3 regions of the Pseudomonas juntendi genome follow, and region 2 is predicted to be linked to each of the others. Evidence: predicted binding sites of a transcription regulator. Region 2 holds the regulator's gene; each other region holds the start of a gene.
The links. The regulator sigma-54, encoded in region 2, starts transcription at its own class of promoters, with help from an activator protein. The targets are predictions, from matches to a motif close to ANTGGCATNNANNTTGCTNT.
Positions count from the first base shown of each region.

Region 1: flgB (flagellar basal body rod protein FlgB) is a predicted target of sigma-54. The motif match lies at 1,656-1,675, and genes of this name have one in related genera.
Region 3: nirB (nitrite reductase large subunit NirB) is a predicted target of sigma-54. The motif match lies at 1,768-1,787, and genes of this name have one in related genera.

Region 1 covers NZ_CP091088.1:3,768,503-3,771,779, reverse strand. Annotated here, with positions in the region: gene ltrA (group II intron reverse transcriptase/maturase) at 1-1,366, shown strand, start outside; gene flgB (flagellar basal body rod protein FlgB) at 1,722-2,132, shown strand; gene flgC (flagellar basal body rod protein FlgC) at 2,135-2,578, shown strand; gene flgD (flagellar hook assembly protein FlgD) at 2,591-3,277, shown strand, end outside.
Region 2 covers NZ_CP091088.1:971,727-975,003, reverse strand. Annotated here, with positions in the region: gene lptB (LPS export ABC transporter ATP-binding protein) at 1-581, shown strand, start outside; gene L1P09_RS04405 (RNA polymerase factor sigma-54) at 755-2,248, shown strand; gene hpf (ribosome hibernation-promoting factor, HPF/YfiA family) at 2,328-2,636, shown strand; gene ptsN (PTS IIA-like nitrogen regulatory protein PtsN) at 2,649-3,113, shown strand; gene rapZ (RNase adapter RapZ) at 3,116-3,277, shown strand, end outside.
Region 3 covers NZ_CP091088.1:1,267,167-1,270,443, reverse strand. Annotated here, with positions in the region: gene nirB (nitrite reductase large subunit NirB) at 1-1,643, opposite strand, end outside; gene L1P09_RS05790 (bifunctional nitrate reductase/sulfite reductase flavoprotein subunit alpha) at 1,939-3,277, opposite strand, start outside.

The DNA of each region.
Region 1 (3,277 bases), 2.8 Mb from region 2:
AGCGGAAACTGTCATCCCGAATCCCGGCCAGAAGCCGAGGGTGATGCCTGACAGTGCAAAGGTGCCGGCGGCGTCAGCGACGTGGACGAACGCGGAGCCGGACACGCTGATGGAGCGGGTGCTTGCACCGGCCAACCTCAGACGTGCGTATCAACGCGTGGTCAGCAACAAGGGAGCGCCGGGTGCCGATGGCATGACGGTCGCTGACTTGGCGGGCTACATGAAACAGTATTGGCCAACCCTCAAGGCCAGGCTACTGGCCGGTGAATACCATCCACAAGCAGTGCGAGCGGTTGAAATTCCCAAGCCGCAGGGCGGCACACGGCAACTGGGAATCCCCAGCGTCGTGGATCGCTTGATCCAGCAAGCCTTGCAGCAACAGCTCACGCTCATCTTCGACCCACTGTTCTCGGACTACAGTTATGGCTTCCGTCCGGGCAGAAGCACACATCAAGCTGTCGAGATGGCCCGTGCCCATGTGGCATCGGGACATCGGTGGTGCGTGGAAATCGATCTGGAAAAGTTCTTCGATCGAGTCAACCACGACATCCTCATGGCCTGTATCGAGTGCCGGGTCAAAGATAAGTGCGTACTTAGGCTTATCCGTCGCTACCTTGAAGCGGGAGTCATGTCAGGTGGTGTCGTTAGCCCACGGCAGGAAGGGACGCCGCAAGGCGGCCCGCTCTCGCCGCTGCTGTCGAATATCCTGCTCGATGAATTTGACCGCGAACTGGAGCGGCGGGGCCATCGCTTCGTGCGCTATGCCGATGACGCGAACATTTATGTGCGCAGTCCTCGGGCTGGCGAGCGAGTACTGGTCAGTGTCGAGCGCTTCCTGAACCAACGTTTGAAACTGACGGTGAATCAGAAGAAGAGTCGAGTCGCGAGAGCCTGGAAGTGTGACTACTTGGGCTATGGGATGAGCTGGCATCAGCAGCCAAGGCTGCGGGTGGCAACGATGAGCCTGGGTCGCCTGCGCGACCGGCTCGCAGAGCTGCTACGCGGTGCACGGGGTCGCAAGATGGCAAATACCATCGAGCGGATAAACCCTGTATTACGAGGCTGGGCGGGTTACTTCAAGCTCAGCCAGAGCAAACGGCCACTTGAGGAACTGGATGGCTGGCTCAGGCACAAACTCCGCTGTGCCATCTGGCGCCAATGGAAGCAGCCCTCTACGAGGGTGCGCAACCTGATGCGCCTGGGTCTAAGTGAAGAGCGTGCCTGCAAATCAGCCTCTAATGGTCGAGGCCCATGGTGGAACTCGGGAGCATCTCATATGAATCAGGCGCTGCCGAAGAAGCTATGGGATCGACTCGGACTGGTCTCGATACTGGATACGATCAACCGGCTTAGCCGCATAGCCTGAACCGCCGTGTACGGAACCGTACGCACGGTGGTGTGAGAGGACGGCGGGTGTGAACCCGCCTCCTACTCGATTGCCTGTACCGCCTTCAGGCTTGCATGGCCCCTGTGGGAGCGGGCATGCCCGCGAAGAGGCCGGCTCAGGAAAACCCTGACGTCAAATTTTTGTTTTGCCGCTTTTGCCAACCGGCAATTGCCGCTTTCACTGCCAAAGGCGGAAGGCCTTTGCCGCTTTTCTGGCATCACCCTGACAGCATGCCGCGCGCATACCCCATATTTCGGGGGGCAGGGGGGTTGGCACAGCCCTTGCTATAACTTGCTCAACAAAACTCCGGTCAACCTCTGAAGGTTTCCCCGATATGAGCATCAGTTTCGACAAGGCGCTTGGCATTCACGAAAAGGCCCTGGGCTTCCGCGCCCAGCGCGCCGAAGTGTTGGCCAACAACATTGCCAACGCCGACACGCCCAACTACAAGGCGCGTGACATGGACTTCTCTTCGGTGCTCGCCGCCGAAACCAGCAAGCAGCAAAGTGGCCGCTTTGCCATGGAGCGGACCAACAGCCGGCACATCGAAGCCGAAGGCCTGGCCGTCGCTGCTGACGACACGCTCAAATACCGCACGCCGCTGCAGCCTTCGATCGACCAGAACACCGTCGACGCGCAGATCGAGCAGTCGAACTACACCGAAAACGCCATTGGCTTCCAGGCCAGCTTCACCTTGCTCAACAGTAAATTCAAAGGGCTGGTTTCCGCCCTGCGGGGAGAATGACCATGTCCCTTTCCAGTGTCTTCAATATTGCCGGTAGCGGCATGAGCGCGCAGAACACGCGCCTGAACACCGTCGCTTCCAACATCGCCAACGCCGAGACAGTCTCGTCGAGCATCGACCAGACCTACCGCGCTCGCCATCCGGTGTTCGCCACGACCTTCCAGGATGCACAGGCTGGCGGCAGCCAGTCGCTGTTCGAGGACCAGGGTGAAGCCGGGCAGGGCGTGCAGGTAAAGGGCATCGTCGAAGACCAGAGCAACCTTGAAGCCCGCTACGAGCCGAACCACCCGGCGGCGAACAAGGACGGCTATGTCTACTACCCGAACGTCAACGTGGTCGAGGAGATGGCTGACATGATCTCGGCCAGCCGCGCGTTCCAGACCAACGCCGAGCTGATGAACACGGCCAAGAGCATGATGCAGAAAGTGCTGACCCTGGGGCAGTGATAGGAAGCCGACATGACCACCACCAATTCCACGACAGACGCTGGCAGCGCGTACCTCACCTCGCTGCAGAAGCAGACGTCGAAAACCGACAGCTCTACCGGTGCTGCCGGCAGTGCACTGGGCAAGGATGCGTTTCTGCAGTTGCTGGTAACCCAGATGCAGAACCAGAACCCGCTCGACCCGCAGGAAAACGGCGAGTTCGTCGCCCAGTTGGCGCAGTTCAGCAGCCTGGAAAGCATGCAGTCGCTCAATGATGCAGTGACCTACATCGCCGCTGGGCTGCAGTCTTCCCAAGCCCTGCAGGCTTCTTCCCTGGTGGGGCGCAATGTGGTCGTGCAGACCGACAAAGCCGTTGTCGACACCAGCAAGGACCTGCGAGGTTCGGTCAACCTGACCTCGTCCAGTACTTCGACTTCGGTGGGCATCTACGACAAGGACGACAAGCTGGTGCGCACCATCGACCTGGGTACCCAGAAAGCCGGCAGTATCGACTTTACCTGGGACGGCCTGGACGATGACGGTGAAGTCGCGGCTGCCGGGACCTATACCTTCAAGGCCACGGCCTCGATCGATGGCCAGGCCACCAGCATGACCACCAACCTGCCAGCGTCGGTGACCAGCGTGACCATGGGTACCAACGGATCGGAAATGATGCTCAACCTGGCCGGGCTGGGCAGTGTTGCGCTTTCCAAAATTCAA
Region 2 (3,277 bases):
TCGTCGGCCTGGTCCAGGCCGAGCAGGGTCGTGTCCTGATCGACAACCTCGATGTCAGCCACCAGCCCATGCACGGCCGCGCGCGCGCCGGCATCGGCTACCTGCCGCAGGAAGCCTCGATCTTCCGCAAGCTTTCGGTGGCCGACAACATCATGGCCATCCTCGAGACCCGCAAGGACCTCGACCGCGATGGCCGGCGCAAGGAACTGGAAAGCCTGCTGCAGGAGTTCCACATCAGCCACATCCGCGACAACCTCGGCATGAGCCTGTCCGGTGGCGAACGCCGCCGTGTCGAGATCGCCCGCGCCCTGGCGACCGCGCCCAAGTTCATCCTGCTGGACGAACCCTTCGCCGGCGTGGACCCGATCTCGGTCGGTGACATCAAGCAGATCATCCACCACCTCAAGGCCAAGGGTATCGGTGTGCTGATCACGGACCACAACGTGCGCGAAACCCTGGATATCTGCGAGACCGCCTACATCGTCAACGATGGCCGGCTGATCGCCGAAGGCGACGCCGAAACCATCCTGGCCAACGAACTGGTCAAAGAGGTTTACCTGGGCCACGAGTTCCGGCTCTGACCCACCCCTGCCTGGGGTACTGGCAACCTGCCCTGAAGCCGGGGTTAAAATTGTTACGTACTCTAGGCAAACGCTACGATTTAAGGCATAAAACTTGCTTGATCTGGCGCCCCGGCGCCCTCGTGTAGTGGATGGCGCATGCGCGCCGGCGAACAAGGTATTAAGCCCCAGCCATGAAACCATCGCTCGTCCTAAAAATGGGCCAGCAACTGACGATGACACCGCAGTTGCAACAGGCCATCCGCCTGCTCCAGCTTTCCACCCTGGACCTCCAACAGGAAATCCAGGAGGCGCTGGAGTCGAACCCGATGCTCGAACGCCAGGAAGACGGCGAAGACTTCGACAACAGCGACCCGATGGCCGACAACGCCGAGAACAAGCCGGCCGCCGACGTTCAGGACAACAGCTTCCAGGAAAGCACGGTCAGTGCCGACAACCTCGAAGACGGTGAATGGAGCGAGCGTATCCCCAACGAGCTGCCGGTCGACACCGCCTGGGAAGACATCTACCAGACCAGCGCCAGCAGCCTTCCGAGCAACGATGACGACGAGTGGGACTTCACCACGCGGACATCGGCCGGCGAAAGCCTGCAAAGCCACCTGCTGTGGCAACTGAACCTGGCGCCGATGTCGGATACCGACCGCCTGATCGCCGTGACCCTGATCGACTGCATCAACGGCCAGGGCTACCTGGAAGACACCCTCGAAGAAATCTGCGCTGGCTTCGACCCGGAGCTGGATATCGAGCTAGACGAAGTCGAAGCGGTGCTGCACCGCATTCAGCAGTTCGAACCGGCAGGCGTCGCGGCACGCACCCTTGGCGAGTGCCTGTTGCTGCAACTGCGCCAACTGCCTGCCAGCACGCCGTGGCTGAACGAGGCGAAACGGCTGGTCTGCGATTTCATCGACTTGCTCGGCAGCCGCGACTACAGCCAGCTCATGCGGCGCATGAAAATCAAGGAAGACGAACTGCGCCAGGTGATCGAACTGGTGCAAAGCCTCAACCCGCGCCCGGGTTCGCAGATCGAGTCCAGCGAGCCCGAGTACGTGGTACCGGACGTAATCGTGCGCAAGGACAGCGACCGCTGGCTGGTGGAACTAAACCAGGAAGCCATCCCGCGCCTGCGCGTGAACGCTCAATACGCCGGCTTCGTGCGCCGCGCCGACACCAGTGCCGACAACACCTTCATGCGCAACCAGCTGCAGGAGGCGCGCTGGTTCATCAAGAGCCTGCAAAGCCGCAACGAAACCCTGATGAAAGTCGCCACGCAGATCGTCGAGCATCAGCGCGGCTTCCTCGATCATGGCGACGAAGCGATGAAACCGCTGGTGCTGCATGACATTGCAGAAGCGGTGGGCATGCACGAGTCGACCATTTCCCGGGTGACCACGCAGAAATACATGCACACGCCCCGCGGCATCTACGAACTGAAATACTTTTTCTCCAGCCACGTCAGCACCTCCGAAGGCGGAGAATGCTCGTCTACAGCGATCCGCGCGATCATCAAGAAACTGGTTGCAGCGGAAAATCAGAAAAAGCCATTGAGTGACAGCAAGATCGCTGGTTTACTGGAGGCACAAGGCATCCAGGTGGCCCGCCGCACCGTCGCCAAGTACCGCGAGTCTCTCGGCATCGCACCGTCGAGTGAGCGCAAGCGACTGATGTAGCCCCTGAGATCTGCCATAGCGTTTGCGGGGCAGGTGCAAAACCTGCCTCTTTATGCACGGGCAACAAAGGAGAAGCTGTATGCAAGTCAATATCAGTGGACAGCATGTAGAAGTCACCCAGCCACTGCGCGATTACGTGCTGGAAAAGCTCGCCCGCGTGGAAAGTCACTTCGACAAGATCACCAACGTGCAGGTCATCATGAAGGTCGAGAAGCTGCAGCAGAAGGTCGAGGCGACCCTGCAGATTCCCGGCGGCGAAGTGGTAGCAAACGCCGAACACGAAGATATGTATGCAGCGATCGATGCCTTGGCCGACAAGCTCGACCGCCAACTGAAAAAACACAAGGAAAAACAGCAAAGCCTGCTGCAAGGTGCAGCTGCCCGCTGATCCCCCTCATCCATGATCCGACTTGAAACCATCCTGACCCCCGGCCGTTCCCTCGTGAACGTGCCGGGCGGCAGTAAGAAGCGCGCCCTGGAAAAGGTCGCCACCATCATCGCCGAACAAGTGCCGGAACTGGAGATGCAAGTCGTCTTCGAAAAGCTGGTCGCGCGGGAAAAACTCGGTTCAACCGGTTTCGGCAATGGCATCGCCATTCCGCACTGCCGGCTTGAAGGCTGCTCCGCGCCAGTCAGCGCCCTGCTGCACCTGGAAGCACCCATCGATTACGATGCCATCGATGGCGCGCCGGTAGACTTGCTGTTCGTCCTGCTGGTCCCTGAAGCCGCCACCGATGCCCACCTGGAACTGCTGCGCCAGATCGCCAGCATGCTCGACCGCAAGGACGTGCGTGATCGCCTGCGTTCGGCCACCAGCAACGAGGCCTTGTACCAGGTTGTCCTGGACGTACAGAACGAGCACTGAACATGCGCCTGATCATCGTCAGCGGCCGGTCTGGCTCCGGCAAGAGCACCGCCCTCGATGTCCTGGAAGACAACGGTTTCTATTGCATTGACAACCTGCCCGCCGGGCTGCTGCCGCAGCTCGCGGAAAATGCACTGATCAACACCGAACTGCTGCAGCCGAAA
Region 3 (3,277 bases), 300 kb from region 2:
GGGTCCATGATCGGCTGGTTCCAGCAGGAGGCAAGGATGTTGCCCACCGCCGGCTTGCAGATGTCACAGCCGGTGTGGCCCTTGCCGTGACGTGCGAGCAATTCGCTGAAGGTGCGGATGCCCTCCACCCGCACCATGCCGTACAGCTCTTGCCGGGTGTAGGCGAAGTGCTCGCACAGGCTCTTGTCCACTGCTACACCGCGGGCCGTCAGTTCATGTTCGAAGACTTGCTTGAGCAAGGCCGCGCAGCCGCCACAGCCGGTTGCCGCCTTGGTGCAGCCCTTGACCGCAGCCAGGTCGCTGCAGCCGCTGTCGATGGCGGCACAGACTGCACCCTTGCTGACGTTATGGCAGGAGCAGATGGTGGCGCTGTCGGGCAAGGCGTCGGCCCCCAGCGCTGGTGCTGCGCCGCCTTGCGGCAGGATCAGCGCGGCGGGGTCGGCCGGCAGGGCAATACCGTACTGGGCATACTGCAGCAAGGTGTCGTAATAGCTGTTGTCGCCAACCAGCACCGCACCCAGCACATGCTTGCCGCTGGCATCCACCACCAGCCGCCGGTAGGCGCTGTTGGCTTCGTCGATGAAGCGGTAGCTGCGTGCACCGGGCGTAGCACCGTGGGCATCACCGATCGAACCGACGTCCACCCCCAGCAGCTTGAGCTTGGTCGACATGTCGGCACCGCTGAACGGCACCGGCGCCTCGCCGCAGAGCAATGCCGCCAGGTTGCGCGCCATGCTGTAGCCGGGCGCGACCAGGCCGAACACGCTGCCGTTCCACGATGCGCATTCACCGATGGCAAAGATGCGCGGGTCACTGCTGCGGCAGTGCTCGTCGATCACTATCCCGCCGCGCGTGGCGATGTCCAGGCCGCAGGCACGGCCAAGGGCATCTTGAGGGCGAATGCCAGCGGAGAACACGATCAGGTCGGTTTCCAGGTATTGGCCACCGTCGAAGTTCATGCGGTAACGGTAGGCGTCGCCCTGGCTGATCGACTGGGTGGCACGCGACAGGTGCACCCCCACGCCCAGTGCTTCGATCTGTGCCTTGAGCGCTGCGCCGCCCTCGCCATCCAGCTGCACCGGCATCAGCCGTGGCGCGAACTCCACCACGTGGGCTTCCAGGCCGAGCGACTTGAGGGCGTTGGCCGCTTCCAGCCCCAGCAGGCCACCCCCCACCACCACGCCACGGCGGGCGCTGGCGGCGGCAGCGCGAATGCCATCGAGGTCGTCGAGGGTACGGTAGACCAGGCGGGCATCACCGCTGGAGCCCTCGATCGGCGGCACAAAGGGGTAGGAACCGGTCGCCAGGACCAGTTGGTCGTAGCCGTAGCGGCCTTGGGCGGTAACCACCTCGCCCCGCTCGCGATCGATCTGCAGGACCGCTTCGCCAAGGTGCAGGTGCACGCCGCTGGCGGTGTAGAAGTCGCGCTCGCACAGGGCCAGGGTTTCGGCACAGCTACCGCCAAAGTACTCGGACAGGTGCACTCGATCGTAGGCGCGCTGGCGCTCCTCGCCGAACACCCGTACCTCGAACTGCTGCAGGGCGCCGCGGCTGACCAGTTGTTCGACACAGTGGTGGCCGACCATGCCGTTGCCGACGATGACCAGTCGCTCTCGTTGCCCGCTGCTCGCTGTTGCCTTCATAAGCCGATCCTCGATCAAAAAAAAAGCGCCTGGAGCCGAAGCTCCAGGCGCTTTTGCCTGTATTCATCACGGTAGGGGGCCCGGTTGATCGCCGTTGATCAGTGGGCTTTGTTGTTACATGGGCTAAGCAGGGAGTGTGCCAAGCCTGGTGCCGGGGGTGGACGCGTTACGCGCAAACCCGCACCTGCACGGGCCTGCACAGCGTTCCAGGCCTTTGCAGCAGCGGGCTCGCTCGCCCGCCACCCGGCACCGGCTGCGCACATTCACAGTGCACTGCAGCCCATCGCGGTGCACATCAGTACACGTCACGCCGGTAGCGCCGGGCCTGGTTCAGGCCGTCGACGTAGGCATCAGCCGCCGCCGCATCCATGCCGCCATGCTCGGCGACAATCGCCCGCAAGGCCGCATCCACATCCCTGGCCATGCGCTGGGCATCACCGCAGACATAGAAGTACGCCCCGGCCTGCAACCATTGCCACAGCTGCGCCCCGTGCTCGAGCATGCGCGTCTGCACGTAGATCTTTTGCGCCTGGTCACGCGAGAACGCCGTGTCCAGCCGCAGGTGCCCCGTGGCTTGCCAGGCCTGCAATTGCGCCTGGTAATAAAAGTCGCTCGCAGCGTGCTGCTCGCCGAAGAACAGCCAGTTCGGCCCGCTGGCGCCGCGCGCTTCACGCTCTTCAAGGAACGCCCGAAACGGCGCAATGCCAGTGCCAGGGCCGACCATGATCAACGGCACACCATCGTCCTCAGGCAGGCGGAAGTGCTTCGACACCTGCGGAAAGATCGCCACCTTCAACGACTGTGCCCGGTCGGCCAGGAAGCTGGAGCACACACCGTTGCGATCACCGTAGCGCACCGTGGAAACGGTCAGGTGCACCTGTTGCGGGTGCGCCAGTGGGCTGGAACTGATCGAGTACAGCCGTGGCTGCAACGGCTTGAGCAACGCGAGCCAACTGGCCAGTGGCAGTTGCTGCGGGAAGGCGCGCAACACATCGACCAGTTGCCGGCCCCACAACCACGCCTGCAGTTCGGCCTTGCACTCGGGCTGCAGGAGGCGCTGCAGGTCGGGGGCATTAGCGGCGAACACCTGCAGTTGCTGTGGGGTGACCTTGGCGATTTCCAGGTGTGCCTGCAGGGCTTCGGCCAGCGGCTTGGCGGGCTGGCCCTTCAATTCCACCAGCGCCTGGCCGTCGAGTTGCATCAGCGCCAGCAGTTCTGCGACCAGCGCCGGACAATTGCGTGGCCATACCCCCAGGGCGTCGCCGGCGGCGTAGGTGAAACCGCTGCCACTGAGGTCGAAGACCAGCTGGCGGGTTTCCTTGCTGGCACCGGGGCCGTTGAGCAGCCGGTTTTCCAGCAGGGTGGCCGCCCAGGGCCGCTGCTTGGTGTAAACCGCCACGGGTGCCGCTGCGCCGGCCGGCTGTGCCGCGGCGGTGCTCCCCAGGCTTGGCAGCAGTGCCTCCAGCCAGCCGGCAAACACTTCGTCGAAGTCGGGCTCGCAGTCCACCCGTTGCAGCAGGCGCCGGCCGCCCAGCTCGGCCAGCCGCTGGTCCAGCTTGCGGCCAAAACCACAGAACTGCTCATAACTGGAGTCGCCCAAGGCCAGCACGGCATACGGCAGCTCGGCGCAGTGG